Regions from separate parts of the Mesorhizobium sp. M0306 genome, predicted to be linked through region 1. Evidence: riboswitches for the same ligand, from Rfam matches in the RefSeq annotation. Region 1 holds a riboswitch; the other holds the start of a gene.

The links. Region 1 has a riboswitch for S-adenosylmethionine ahead of NKI95_RS08070 (O-succinylhomoserine sulfhydrylase). Riboswitches for the same ligand answer to the same signal wherever they lie in the genome.
Region 2: another riboswitch for S-adenosylmethionine. It lies ahead of metX (homoserine O-acetyltransferase MetX); the one in region 1 lies ahead of NKI95_RS08070 (O-succinylhomoserine sulfhydrylase).

The regions. Positions count from the first base shown of each region.
Region 1 covers NZ_JAMYRY010000003.1:237,447-242,274, reverse strand. The annotation lists gene NKI95_RS08075 (glycosyltransferase) at 1-1,154, shown strand, start outside; gene NKI95_RS08070 (O-succinylhomoserine sulfhydrylase) at 1,191-2,381, opposite strand; SAM riboswitch at 2,451-2,528, opposite strand; gene NKI95_RS08065 (2'-deoxycytidine 5'-triphosphate deaminase) at 2,664-3,758, shown strand; gene NKI95_RS08060 (hypothetical protein) at 3,793-4,242, opposite strand; gene araD1 (AraD1 family protein) at 4,270-4,828, opposite strand, start outside.
Region 2 covers NZ_JAMYRY010000001.1:664,474-669,301, reverse strand. The annotation lists gene NKI95_RS03375 (hypothetical protein) at 1-42, opposite strand, end outside; gene metW (methionine biosynthesis protein MetW) at 265-879, opposite strand; gene metX (homoserine O-acetyltransferase MetX) at 995-2,164, opposite strand; SAM riboswitch at 2,257-2,334, opposite strand; gene hisC (histidinol-phosphate transaminase) at 2,473-3,582, shown strand; gene NKI95_RS03355 (prephenate/arogenate dehydrogenase family protein) at 3,589-4,524, shown strand; gene NKI95_RS03350 (DUF2125 domain-containing protein) at 4,659-4,828, opposite strand, start outside.

The sequences.
Region 1 (4,828 bases):
TGGAACCGACATTCGCAGCCGCCCTCCTTTCCATAGCCCTCCTTCTTTCAAATCTCGCCAGCATCCTGTTAGCCTCGCTGAAGCTGAAGCGACCAGCCAGGATTGCACCGCCCGCGGCCAACGCGCCGCCGGTATCGATCGTCATCCCGGCGCGCGGCGTCGAGCCGTTTGCCGAAGAGACGCTGGAGCGCGCCTTCTCCCTCGACTGGCCGCGCTACGAACTCATCTTCTGCGTCGCCCATGCCGATGACCCGGTGGTCAAGCCGATCACCGCCGCAATGGCGCGGTTTCCAGCTATTCGCGCCCGCCTTCTAGTCGGTGACGACCGCATCAGCGGCAATCCAAAACTCAATAATTGCGTGAAGGGTTGGGAGGCGGCGCATTATCGCTGGGTCATCCTTGCCGATTCCAACGTGCTTATGCCGAGCGACTACGTCCAGCACCTGATGGCGGCGTGGCGGCACGACACCGCCCTCGTCTGCTCGACGCCGATCGGCTCGCGGCCGGACGGCTTCTGGGGGGAGGTCGAATGCGCCTTTCTCAACACGCTGCAGGCACGCTGGCAGTACGCTGGAGAGGCGCTCGGCCTCGGCTTCGCCCAGGGCAAGAGCATGTTGTGGAACAAGCCGATGCTCGATGCCAATGGCGGCATCCGCGCGCTTGCTGCCGAGATCGCCGAGGACGCCGCCGCGACCAAGCTGGTCAACCGGTTAGGACTGCGAGTCAATCTTGTCGCCTCGCCCTTCGAACAGCCGCTCGGCCGGCGCACGCTTGGCGAGATCTGGTCGCGGCAGGCGCGCTGGGCGCGGCTGCGCCGCGTCACCTTTGCACTGTTCTTTGCCCCCGAAATCCTGATCGGCGCGGCGCCGCCGCTGGTGCTTGCGCTGATCGCCGCGGCTGACGCCGGCGTCAGCCTGCCGGCAACCGCCATCGCCGTGCTGGTCGCGGCCTACCTGCCGGAATGCGTCTTGGCCTCGGCCAAGGGATGGCACCTGTCGCCGCGCACGATCCCGGCGATGATGGCGCGAGACCTGATGCTTCCCGCCATTTGGGCGCGCGGATGGCTGAGCGGCGCCGTCGACTGGCGCGGCAACGTGATGACCATCCAGACCAAGGCCGTCGCGGAGCTGGAAGAGACCCCGTCCGGCGCCTGATCGGCGCATCCCCGCTCGCCTCTGTTCGGCCAGTCCTTATCCGGCAGCTCTCAGCGCTTGCTCGATATCTTCGAGCAGATCGTTGGCATCTTCCAGGCCGACGGAAAGCCTGAGCGTTCCCGGTCCGATACCGAGCTCGGCGCGAGCCTCATCGGTCAAGTTCTTGTGCGTAGTCGTCGCCGGATGGGTGATCAGGCTCTTGGCATCGCCGAGATTGTTGGAAATCAGCACGATGTCGAGTGCGTTCTGGAAGGCAAAGGCCGCCTGCTTGCCGCCCTTCACATCCAGGCAGATCAGCGTCGAGCCGCCCGACATCTGCTTCTTGACCACGGCCGCTTGCGGGTGGTCGGCGCGGCCGGGATAGATGACGCGGGCGACTTGCGGGCGCTCGGCGAGGAAATCCGCGATGCGGCCGGCACTTTCCGTCTGCTGGCGTACGCGCAGCGGCAGCGTCTCCAGCCCTTTCAGCAGCGTCCAGGCATTGAAGGGCGAGAGGCTCGGGCCGGTGTGACGGAAATAGTCATGCAAGTTTTCGTCGATCCACTTCTTGTCCGACAGAACGATGCCGCCAAGACAGCGCCCCTGGCCGTCAATATGCTTGGTCGCGGAGTAGACGACGATGTGAGCGCCGAGCTGCAGGGGTTTCTGCTGCAAGGGCGTGGCGAAGACATTATCGACGATCAGCCTGGCGCCAATCGAGTTGGCAAGTGCGGCGACGGCGGCGATATCGACCACCTCCAGCGTCGGATTGGTCGGGCTTTCCAGGAAGAACAGTTTGGTGTTCGGCTTGACCGCCTTTTCCCAACTGGCGATGTCTGTGCCGTCGACCAGTGTTGCCTCGATGCCGTATTTCGGCGCCAGCGTCTCGACCACCCAGCGGCAGGAGCCGAACAGCGCGCGCGCCGCGACGATATGGTCGCCCGCCTTGGCGCTGCACAGCAGTGCTGCCGTCACCGCCGCCATGCCGGATGCCGTGGCGCGCGCGTCCTCGGCGCCTTCCAGCGCGCACATGCGTTTTTCAAACATGTCGACGGTCGGGTTGGCATAGCGCGAATAGATGAAGCCCGGCTCCTCGCCCTTGAAGCGGGCTTCCGCCGCTTGCGCCGTCTCGTAGACATAGCCTTGGGTGAGATACATCGCCTCGGAGGTCTCGCCGAAGCCGGAACGCAGCGTCCCGGCATGCACGAGTGCGGTCTGAGGCTTCCAGTCGCGCTTCTTGTTCATCATTCTATCCAACACCAAAAATGGTCCAAACAACAAAAAACCGGTCGCGAAAGTCGCAACCGGTCCATATGGCCTTGCGGCCCGACGGTCCTTTAGCGACTTGTTTAACGTGGCTGCAAGCCGACCGGCCAAATCACCACGGGATAACGACCTTTAGACCCGCGCCACGCTTGCGTCAATTGCCGGCATGATTAAGAGGGTTGTACCAAGCAGGTGCCAAAGGCGTCCACGGTCGGACCTGCGACAGTACAAGACCTCGCCCGGCGTTCGAACGGAGCCAGACCCTTGCGGCAGACAGGCATTCTTCCCGATCAGGATATTTCCGCGCTGTTCCAGTCGGGCGCGCTGAAATCGCCGCGCACGCTCGATGCCGATCAGATCCAGCCGGCCAGCCTTGACCTCAGGCTCGGCGACAAGGCCTGGCGGGTGCGTGCTTCCTTCTTGCCCGGCCCGGACCACAGGGTTGCCGACAAGCTCGACCGGCTGAAGCTGCACGAGATCAACCTCGCCGAAGGTGCCGTGCTGGAAACCGGCTGCGTCTACATCGTGCCGCTTCTCGAAAGCCTGGCGCTGCCCGCGCATATTTCGGCTTCGGCCAACCCGAAGAGCTCGACCGGGCGGCTCGATATCTTTACCCGGGTTATGACCGACCGTGGCCACGAGTTCGACAAGATCGCCGCCGGCTATGAAGGCCCGCTTTATCTGGAAGTCAGCCCGCGCACCTTCCCGATCGTCGTGCGCACCGGCTCGCGGCTGTCGCAGATCAGGTTCCGCACCGGCAATGCGCTTTTGTCGGAAAGCGAGCTGCACGAGTTGCACCGCGCCGAAATGCTGGTCGCCACCGAACCACCCAATATCTCAGGCGGTGGCATCGCGCTGTCGATCGATCTCGACGGCGACAAGGACGGGCTGGTCGGCTATCGCGGCAAGCACCACACCGGCCTGGTCGACGTCGACAAGCGCGCCGCGCAGGATGTCGTCGATTTCTGGGAGCCGCTCTACAAGAGCGGTGCCGGCGAGCTGGTGCTCGATCCGGACGAATTCTATATTCTGGTGTCGCGCGAGGCGGTGCATGTGCCGCCGCTCTACGCCGCCGAAATGACGCCCTTCGATCCGCTGGTCGGCGAGTTCCGCGTCCATTATGCCGGTTTCTTCGACCCGGGTTTCGGCCATTCGGCGTCGGGCGGCACCGGCAGCCGGGCGGTGCTCGAGGTACGCAGCCATGAAGTGCCGTTCATCCTCGACCACGGCCAGATCGTCGGGCGGCTAGTCTACGAGCACATGCTGAAACGGCCGCAAGCGCTCTACGGCACAGATCTCGGCTCGAACTATCAGGCGCAGGGCCTGAAACTGTCCAAGCATTTCCGCGCCGCGCGCTGAGCTTGTTCGCAAGCCGTCAGCCGCGAACAAGCTGTCAGCCGCGAAACAGATATTCTTTCGCGGCGCCAAGGCAGCCATGAAACTGACCGATAAAGAGCAGTTCTCGCACTGCCAATCGCTTCTTCCCCCAAAATCCTCTGGTTTGCTTCTCGTCAAGTGAGGCGCTTGAGCTGGACTGCAAGGGGAACAACTGCTTGCCGAGACATCCCAGCACATGGGCTCTGGCGGAGTCGATATCGCAGGCTCTGCCATTGTCGTTCATTCTGTCAGCGCGGAGTGCGGACGTCATGCGATCCGCGTTGCGCATCAGAAAGCTCACTTGCGATTTCGAATAGCCGGTGGCCAGAAGCCGGTTAGTCATCGACATCCGGGCTTCGCGATAGGATTTTGCGCTGCATTGTCCGGCGCTGTAAGCCGCTGGGGAGAAATAGGCGAGGAACAGGACTAAACTTACGAACACAGTGCCAATCCGCAGGCCGTTCATCTTTCGCCCCTGAATTCTGTCACCAGTTTACAACGCCTTCACCGCCACCTTCACCGGCTGCTCGATTTCAAGCGGGTTGCGCAGCGGCAGGCCGAAATCCTGGGCCTCGATTTCGAACACGTCGCCGGCCTCGGTCCTGATGCCGTCGGCGAAGGACAGCGTCGCCGTGCCGAACATGTGCACATGCACGTCGCCCGGCTGGCGGAAGGCCGAGTATTTGAAGTGGTGATGCTCGAGATTGCCAATGGTGTGCGACATGTTCGCCTCGCCCGACAGGAACGGCTTTTCCCAAAGCAGCTTGCCGTCACGCAGGATGCGTGAGGCGCCGCGGATGTCGGACGGCAGATCGCCGATCAGGATTTCGGGCCCGAACGAAGCGTTGCGCAGCTTGGAATGGGCAAGGAAGAGATAGTTCACGCGCTCGGTGACGTGGTCGGAAAACTCGTTCGACAGCGTGAAGCCGACGCGGAACGGGGCGCCGTCGTCGCCGATCACATAGATACCGGCGATTTCCGGCTCCTCGCCGGCATCCTGGGCGAAGGCCGGCGACATAAGCGGCGCCCCGGGCGCCACTGCCATGGTGCCA
Region 2 (4,828 bases), on a different contig from region 1:
CCGCTGGATCGCCTGTCGTTTCAGCGCCGGGCTGCCGCTCAACGCGACTTGTCCATTCTGGAAATCGGTCTTCGATGTCGTGCATCCGGAGATCAAAGCGACCGATATCAAAGCTGTCGCTAATATTATTGTCTTCATTGCTTCCCCCAAACCAACCGATAGACCCTGTTAAAGCAACAAAAACTGCCGGCAACTTCATTGGCTGGAAAATTGAAAATATGGTTTCTTGCGCAGATCGGGGATCGTTGCTTCTGCCTGTCAAACCTATCGCTTCAGCAGAAACACCGCTTGCTGGCCGAAAAAGTTCCAGAACCACCACGGCATCGAGAAGCCGATTCGCTGGCCGTTGGCGTCGAGCGCGGTTGCCTTTTCCACCGTCGCGCCAAGCTCGTCGCACAGATTGACGAAGTCGCGAATGGTGCAAAAATGGATGTTGGGTGTGTCGTACCAGAAATAGGGGAGGTCCTTGGTCACCGGCATGCGGCCGTTGAAGAGCAACGAAAAGCGCACCCGCCAGTGGCCGAAATTCGGGAATGAGACGATGGCGCGGTTGCCGATCCGGAGCAGTTCGTCGAGCACCAGCTTCGGATTGCGGGTCGCCTGCAGGGTCTGCGACAAGACGACGAAATCAAAACCCTTGTCGGGATAGAATTGGAGATCCTTGTCGGCATCGCCCTGGATGACCGACAGGCCGCGCGCCACGCATTCGTTGACGCCGCGCTGCGACAGTTCCAGCCCGCGGCCATCGACCTTCTTGGTAGCCTGCAGCAATTCGAGCAGCAGCCCGTCGCCGGAACCGACGTCCAGCACCCGCGACTGCGGCGGGATAAGATCGGCGACGACTTCGAGGTCGACGCGCTGAGCGCGGTTGACGCTCATGCGTTCGGCTCTTGCCTGACGCATGATCCTGATCCGAAAAGCCTGCAACTTTTCGGGGTCATGCGCTGATGCCTGGCGCATGGTCCTGATCCGAACAGCCTGCAACTTTTCGGGGTCATGCGCCGAGCCCTCTCGCCCGCGCGGCCGAGGCGATGAAGCCTTTGATGGCGGCGAACAGTTCCGGTTCGTCGAGCAGGAAGGCGTCGTGGCCGCGGTCGGTCTCAATCTCGACGAACGAGACCGAGGCGCCGGCCGCGTTCAGCGCGTGCACGACCGAGCGGCTCTCCTCGGTCGGGAACAGCCAGTCGCTGGTGAACGAAACCAGGCAGAAGCGCGTCTTGGTGCCGGCGAAGGCATCGGCCAGCCGGCCGCCATGGTCGGCGGCGAGATCGAAATAGTCCATCGCCCGGGTCATATAGAGATAGGAGTTGGCATCGAAGCGATCGACGAAGGTCATGCCCTGATGGCGCAGATAGCTCTCGATCTGGAAGTCGGCATCGAAGCCGAAGGTCAGCGCTTCGCGGTCCTGCAGGTTGCGGCCGAACTTGCGGTGCAGCGCTGCTTCCGACAGATAGGTGATGTGGGCGGCCATGCGCGCCACCGCCAGCCCCTTTTCCGGCCGCTTGCCATGCTCGAAATATTTGCCGCCGTGCCAGTCCGGGTCGGCCATCACTGCCTGCCTGCCGACCTCGTGGAAAGCGATGTTCTGCGAAGAGTGGCGGGCGCCGGTGGCGATCGGCAGCGCCGAGAAGACGCGCTCCGGATAGCTGGAGGCCCATTGCAGCACCTGCATGCCGCCCATCGAGCCGCCAAGCACGCTGAACAGCTGTTCGATGCCGAAATGCTCGACCAGCTTCAGCTGCGCCCGCACCATGTCGCGGATGGTGATGATCGGCAGGTCGAGCCCGTAGGGCTTGGCGGTGGCGGGATTTGTCGAGGCGGGGCCGGTGGAGCCGAGACAGCCGCCGATGACGTTTGACGAGATTACGAAGAAACGGTCGGTGTCGATGATCTTGCCGGGGCCGATCAGCACTTCCCACCAGCCCGGCTTGCCGGTCACCGGATTGGTGTTGGCGACATGCTGGTCGCCGGTCAGCGCATGGCAGACGAGGATGGCGTTGGAGCGCGCGTCGTTGAGCGTGCCATAGGTCTGGTAGGCGATCTGGAACGGCGACAGCAGCGTGCCGGCGTCGAGCTTGAGCGGCTTGTCGGCGCCGAAACGCAACACCGGGCTCGACGGCTGGTCGGCCTCGTTGTTGGTTTTTCGAGCGCGCAAAGCGACCATCACATCTCCTTGCCCGGGCTTCAGCTGCCGCCAGTCTGGAGCAACAACCAGTCAGGGCAACAAAAAACCGGCCATGCCTTCGCAAAGCCGGTTACAGGATGCAAACGGCCCTTTAGCAAGTTGTTTAACGTGGCTGCAAGCCGACCGGCCAAATCACCACGGAACTGTAGCCGTTCTTCTATGACTCGCGCATGGCTTCGTCAACGGCAAGTTCTTGATCCCGAATTGCCGCCCCTCGACATTCCGGGCCACGGCTTGTATTTCCGCTGCGGCCTCCGGATGGAGGCATCCTCGACGGATTTCATGGAATGAGCCAGACACCGGATCAGATACGTCCAACGCCCCGCGCCGGCATCATGGACATCGAAGCCTATGTGCCCGGCAAGAGCGCGGCGTCTGAAGGTGTCGCCAAGGTCCATAAATTGTCGGCGAACGAGAACCCGCTCGGTCCTTCGCCAAAGGCGATAGAGGCCGCGCGCGCGGTCGCCGACAAGCTCGCGGTCTATCCCGACGGCAGCGCCAGGCGCCTGAGGGAAGCGATCGCCGAGGTGCACGGGCTCAACCCGGCGAACATCGTCTGCTCCAACGGCTCCGACGAGATTCTGGGCCTGCTGGCGCAGACCTACCTCGCACCCGGCGATGAAGCCATCATCACCGAACACGGCTTCATGGTCTACAAGATCTATATACAGTCGGCCGGTGCGGTCCCGGTAACGGTCAAGGAGACCCACGAACGCGCCGACATCGACGCGATCCTTGCCGCGGTGACGCCGCGCACCAGGATCATCTTCCTTGCCAATCCAAACAATCCAACCGGCACTTACGTGCCGTTCCAGGAGGTGCGCCGCCTGCATGCCGGCCTGCCGCGAAACGTGCTTCTGGTGCTGGATGCCGCTTACGCCGAATATGTCCGGCGCAACGACTATGAAGCCGGCGTCGAGTTGGTGGGCAGCGCGGAAAACGTGGTCATGACCCGCACTTTCTCCAAATTGGGCCTGGGCGGCGCGCGGATCGGCTGGATGTATGCGCCAATGCACGTCATCGACGCGATCAACCGCGTGCGGGGACCTTTCAATGTCAATGCGACGGCAATCGAGGCCGGCATCGCGGCGATCCGCGACCGCGCCCACATCGAACGCAGCGTCGCGCATAACGAGACCTGGCTGGCTTGGCTGAGCGAGCAATTGGAGGGGCTTGGGCTGCGGGTGACGCCGAGCGTCGGCAATTTCATCCTCATCCACTTTCCCGAGGACAAAAAGCATTCGGCGGAGGCGGCCGACGACTACCTCAGCCAGCGCGGCTACATATTGCGGCGCGTTTCCGGCTACGGTTTTCCCAACGCGCTGCGCATGAGCATCGGCACCGAAGAGGCCAACCGCGGCGTTGTCGCAGCACTCGCGACATTCCTGAAAAGCTAGAACACCATGACCTCACCGATGTTCGAAAAGATCGCGCTGGTCGGCATCGGCCTGATCGGCTCGTCGCTTGCCCGCGTCATCCGCCGCGAGGGAATGGCCGGCCAAGTCGCGATTTCGACGCGCAGCGAGGAGACGCTGGCGCGGGCGCGCGAACTTGGCCTTGGCGACACCTACACGACGGACGCGAAAGAGGCGGTTCGCGACGCCGATCTGGTCATCGTTTCGGTGCCGGTCGGCTCTTCGGGTACCGTCGCCGCGGAGATCGCACCGGCGCTGAAGAAGGGCGCCATCCTCACCGATGTCGGCTCGACCAAGGCGTCGGTCATCGCGCAGATGCAGCCGCATGTCCCTGATGGCGTGCACTTCATCCCCGGCCATCCTTTGGCCGGCACCGAAAAATCGGGACCGGATGCCGGTTTTGCCGAACTGTTCGAGAACCGCTGGTGCATCTTCACGCCGCTGCCCGGCACCGATCCCGCGGCACTGGAAAAGCTCTCGGAATTCTGGCGCCGCTGCGGCTCCAACATCGACACGATGGACCCGCAGCATCACGACATGACGCTGGCCATCGTTTCGCACCTGCCGCACATCATCGCCTACAACATCGTCGGTACCGCCGACGATCTGGAGTCGGTGACCAAGTCCGAGGTCATCAAATACTCGGCTTCCGGCTTTCGCGACTTCACCCGTCTCGCGGCGTCCGACCCGACCATGTGGCGCGACGTCTGCCTGCACAACAAGGACGCCATTCTCGAAATGCTGGCGCGGTTTTCCGAAGATCTCTCCTCGCTGCAGCGGGCGATCCGCTGGGGCGACGGCGAAAAACTGTTCGACCTGTTCACCCGCACTCGCGCCGTCCGCCGCTCGATCATCGAGGCCGGCCAGGACATCGACGTACCGGATTTCGGCCGCCAGGCAGTCGAACACCCGCCGAAGGGATAAGCCGCGGCAAGCCGATCGCAGGCCGTACCGGCTTGGAGCGGTTCATCGTTTCACAGAAACGCCGAACCGCTCTATCTCTTTGTTTTTGCGCAATTCCGGACGGAAAACCGTTTCACACTTTTCCTGGAATTGCTCTAGTCGAGCGGCTTGATCTTGCCGAGCGGGATGAAGCCGAGCGAGGCCTTGCCCCTGACGATCTTAAGCGGCATCGACGGCTGGTTGCCGAGCAGCGCCAGTCCGGCAAAGCCGGTTTGGATCTCTCTCTTCTGCTCGGGGATGGCGGTGGCGAGGATTGCCGCCACGG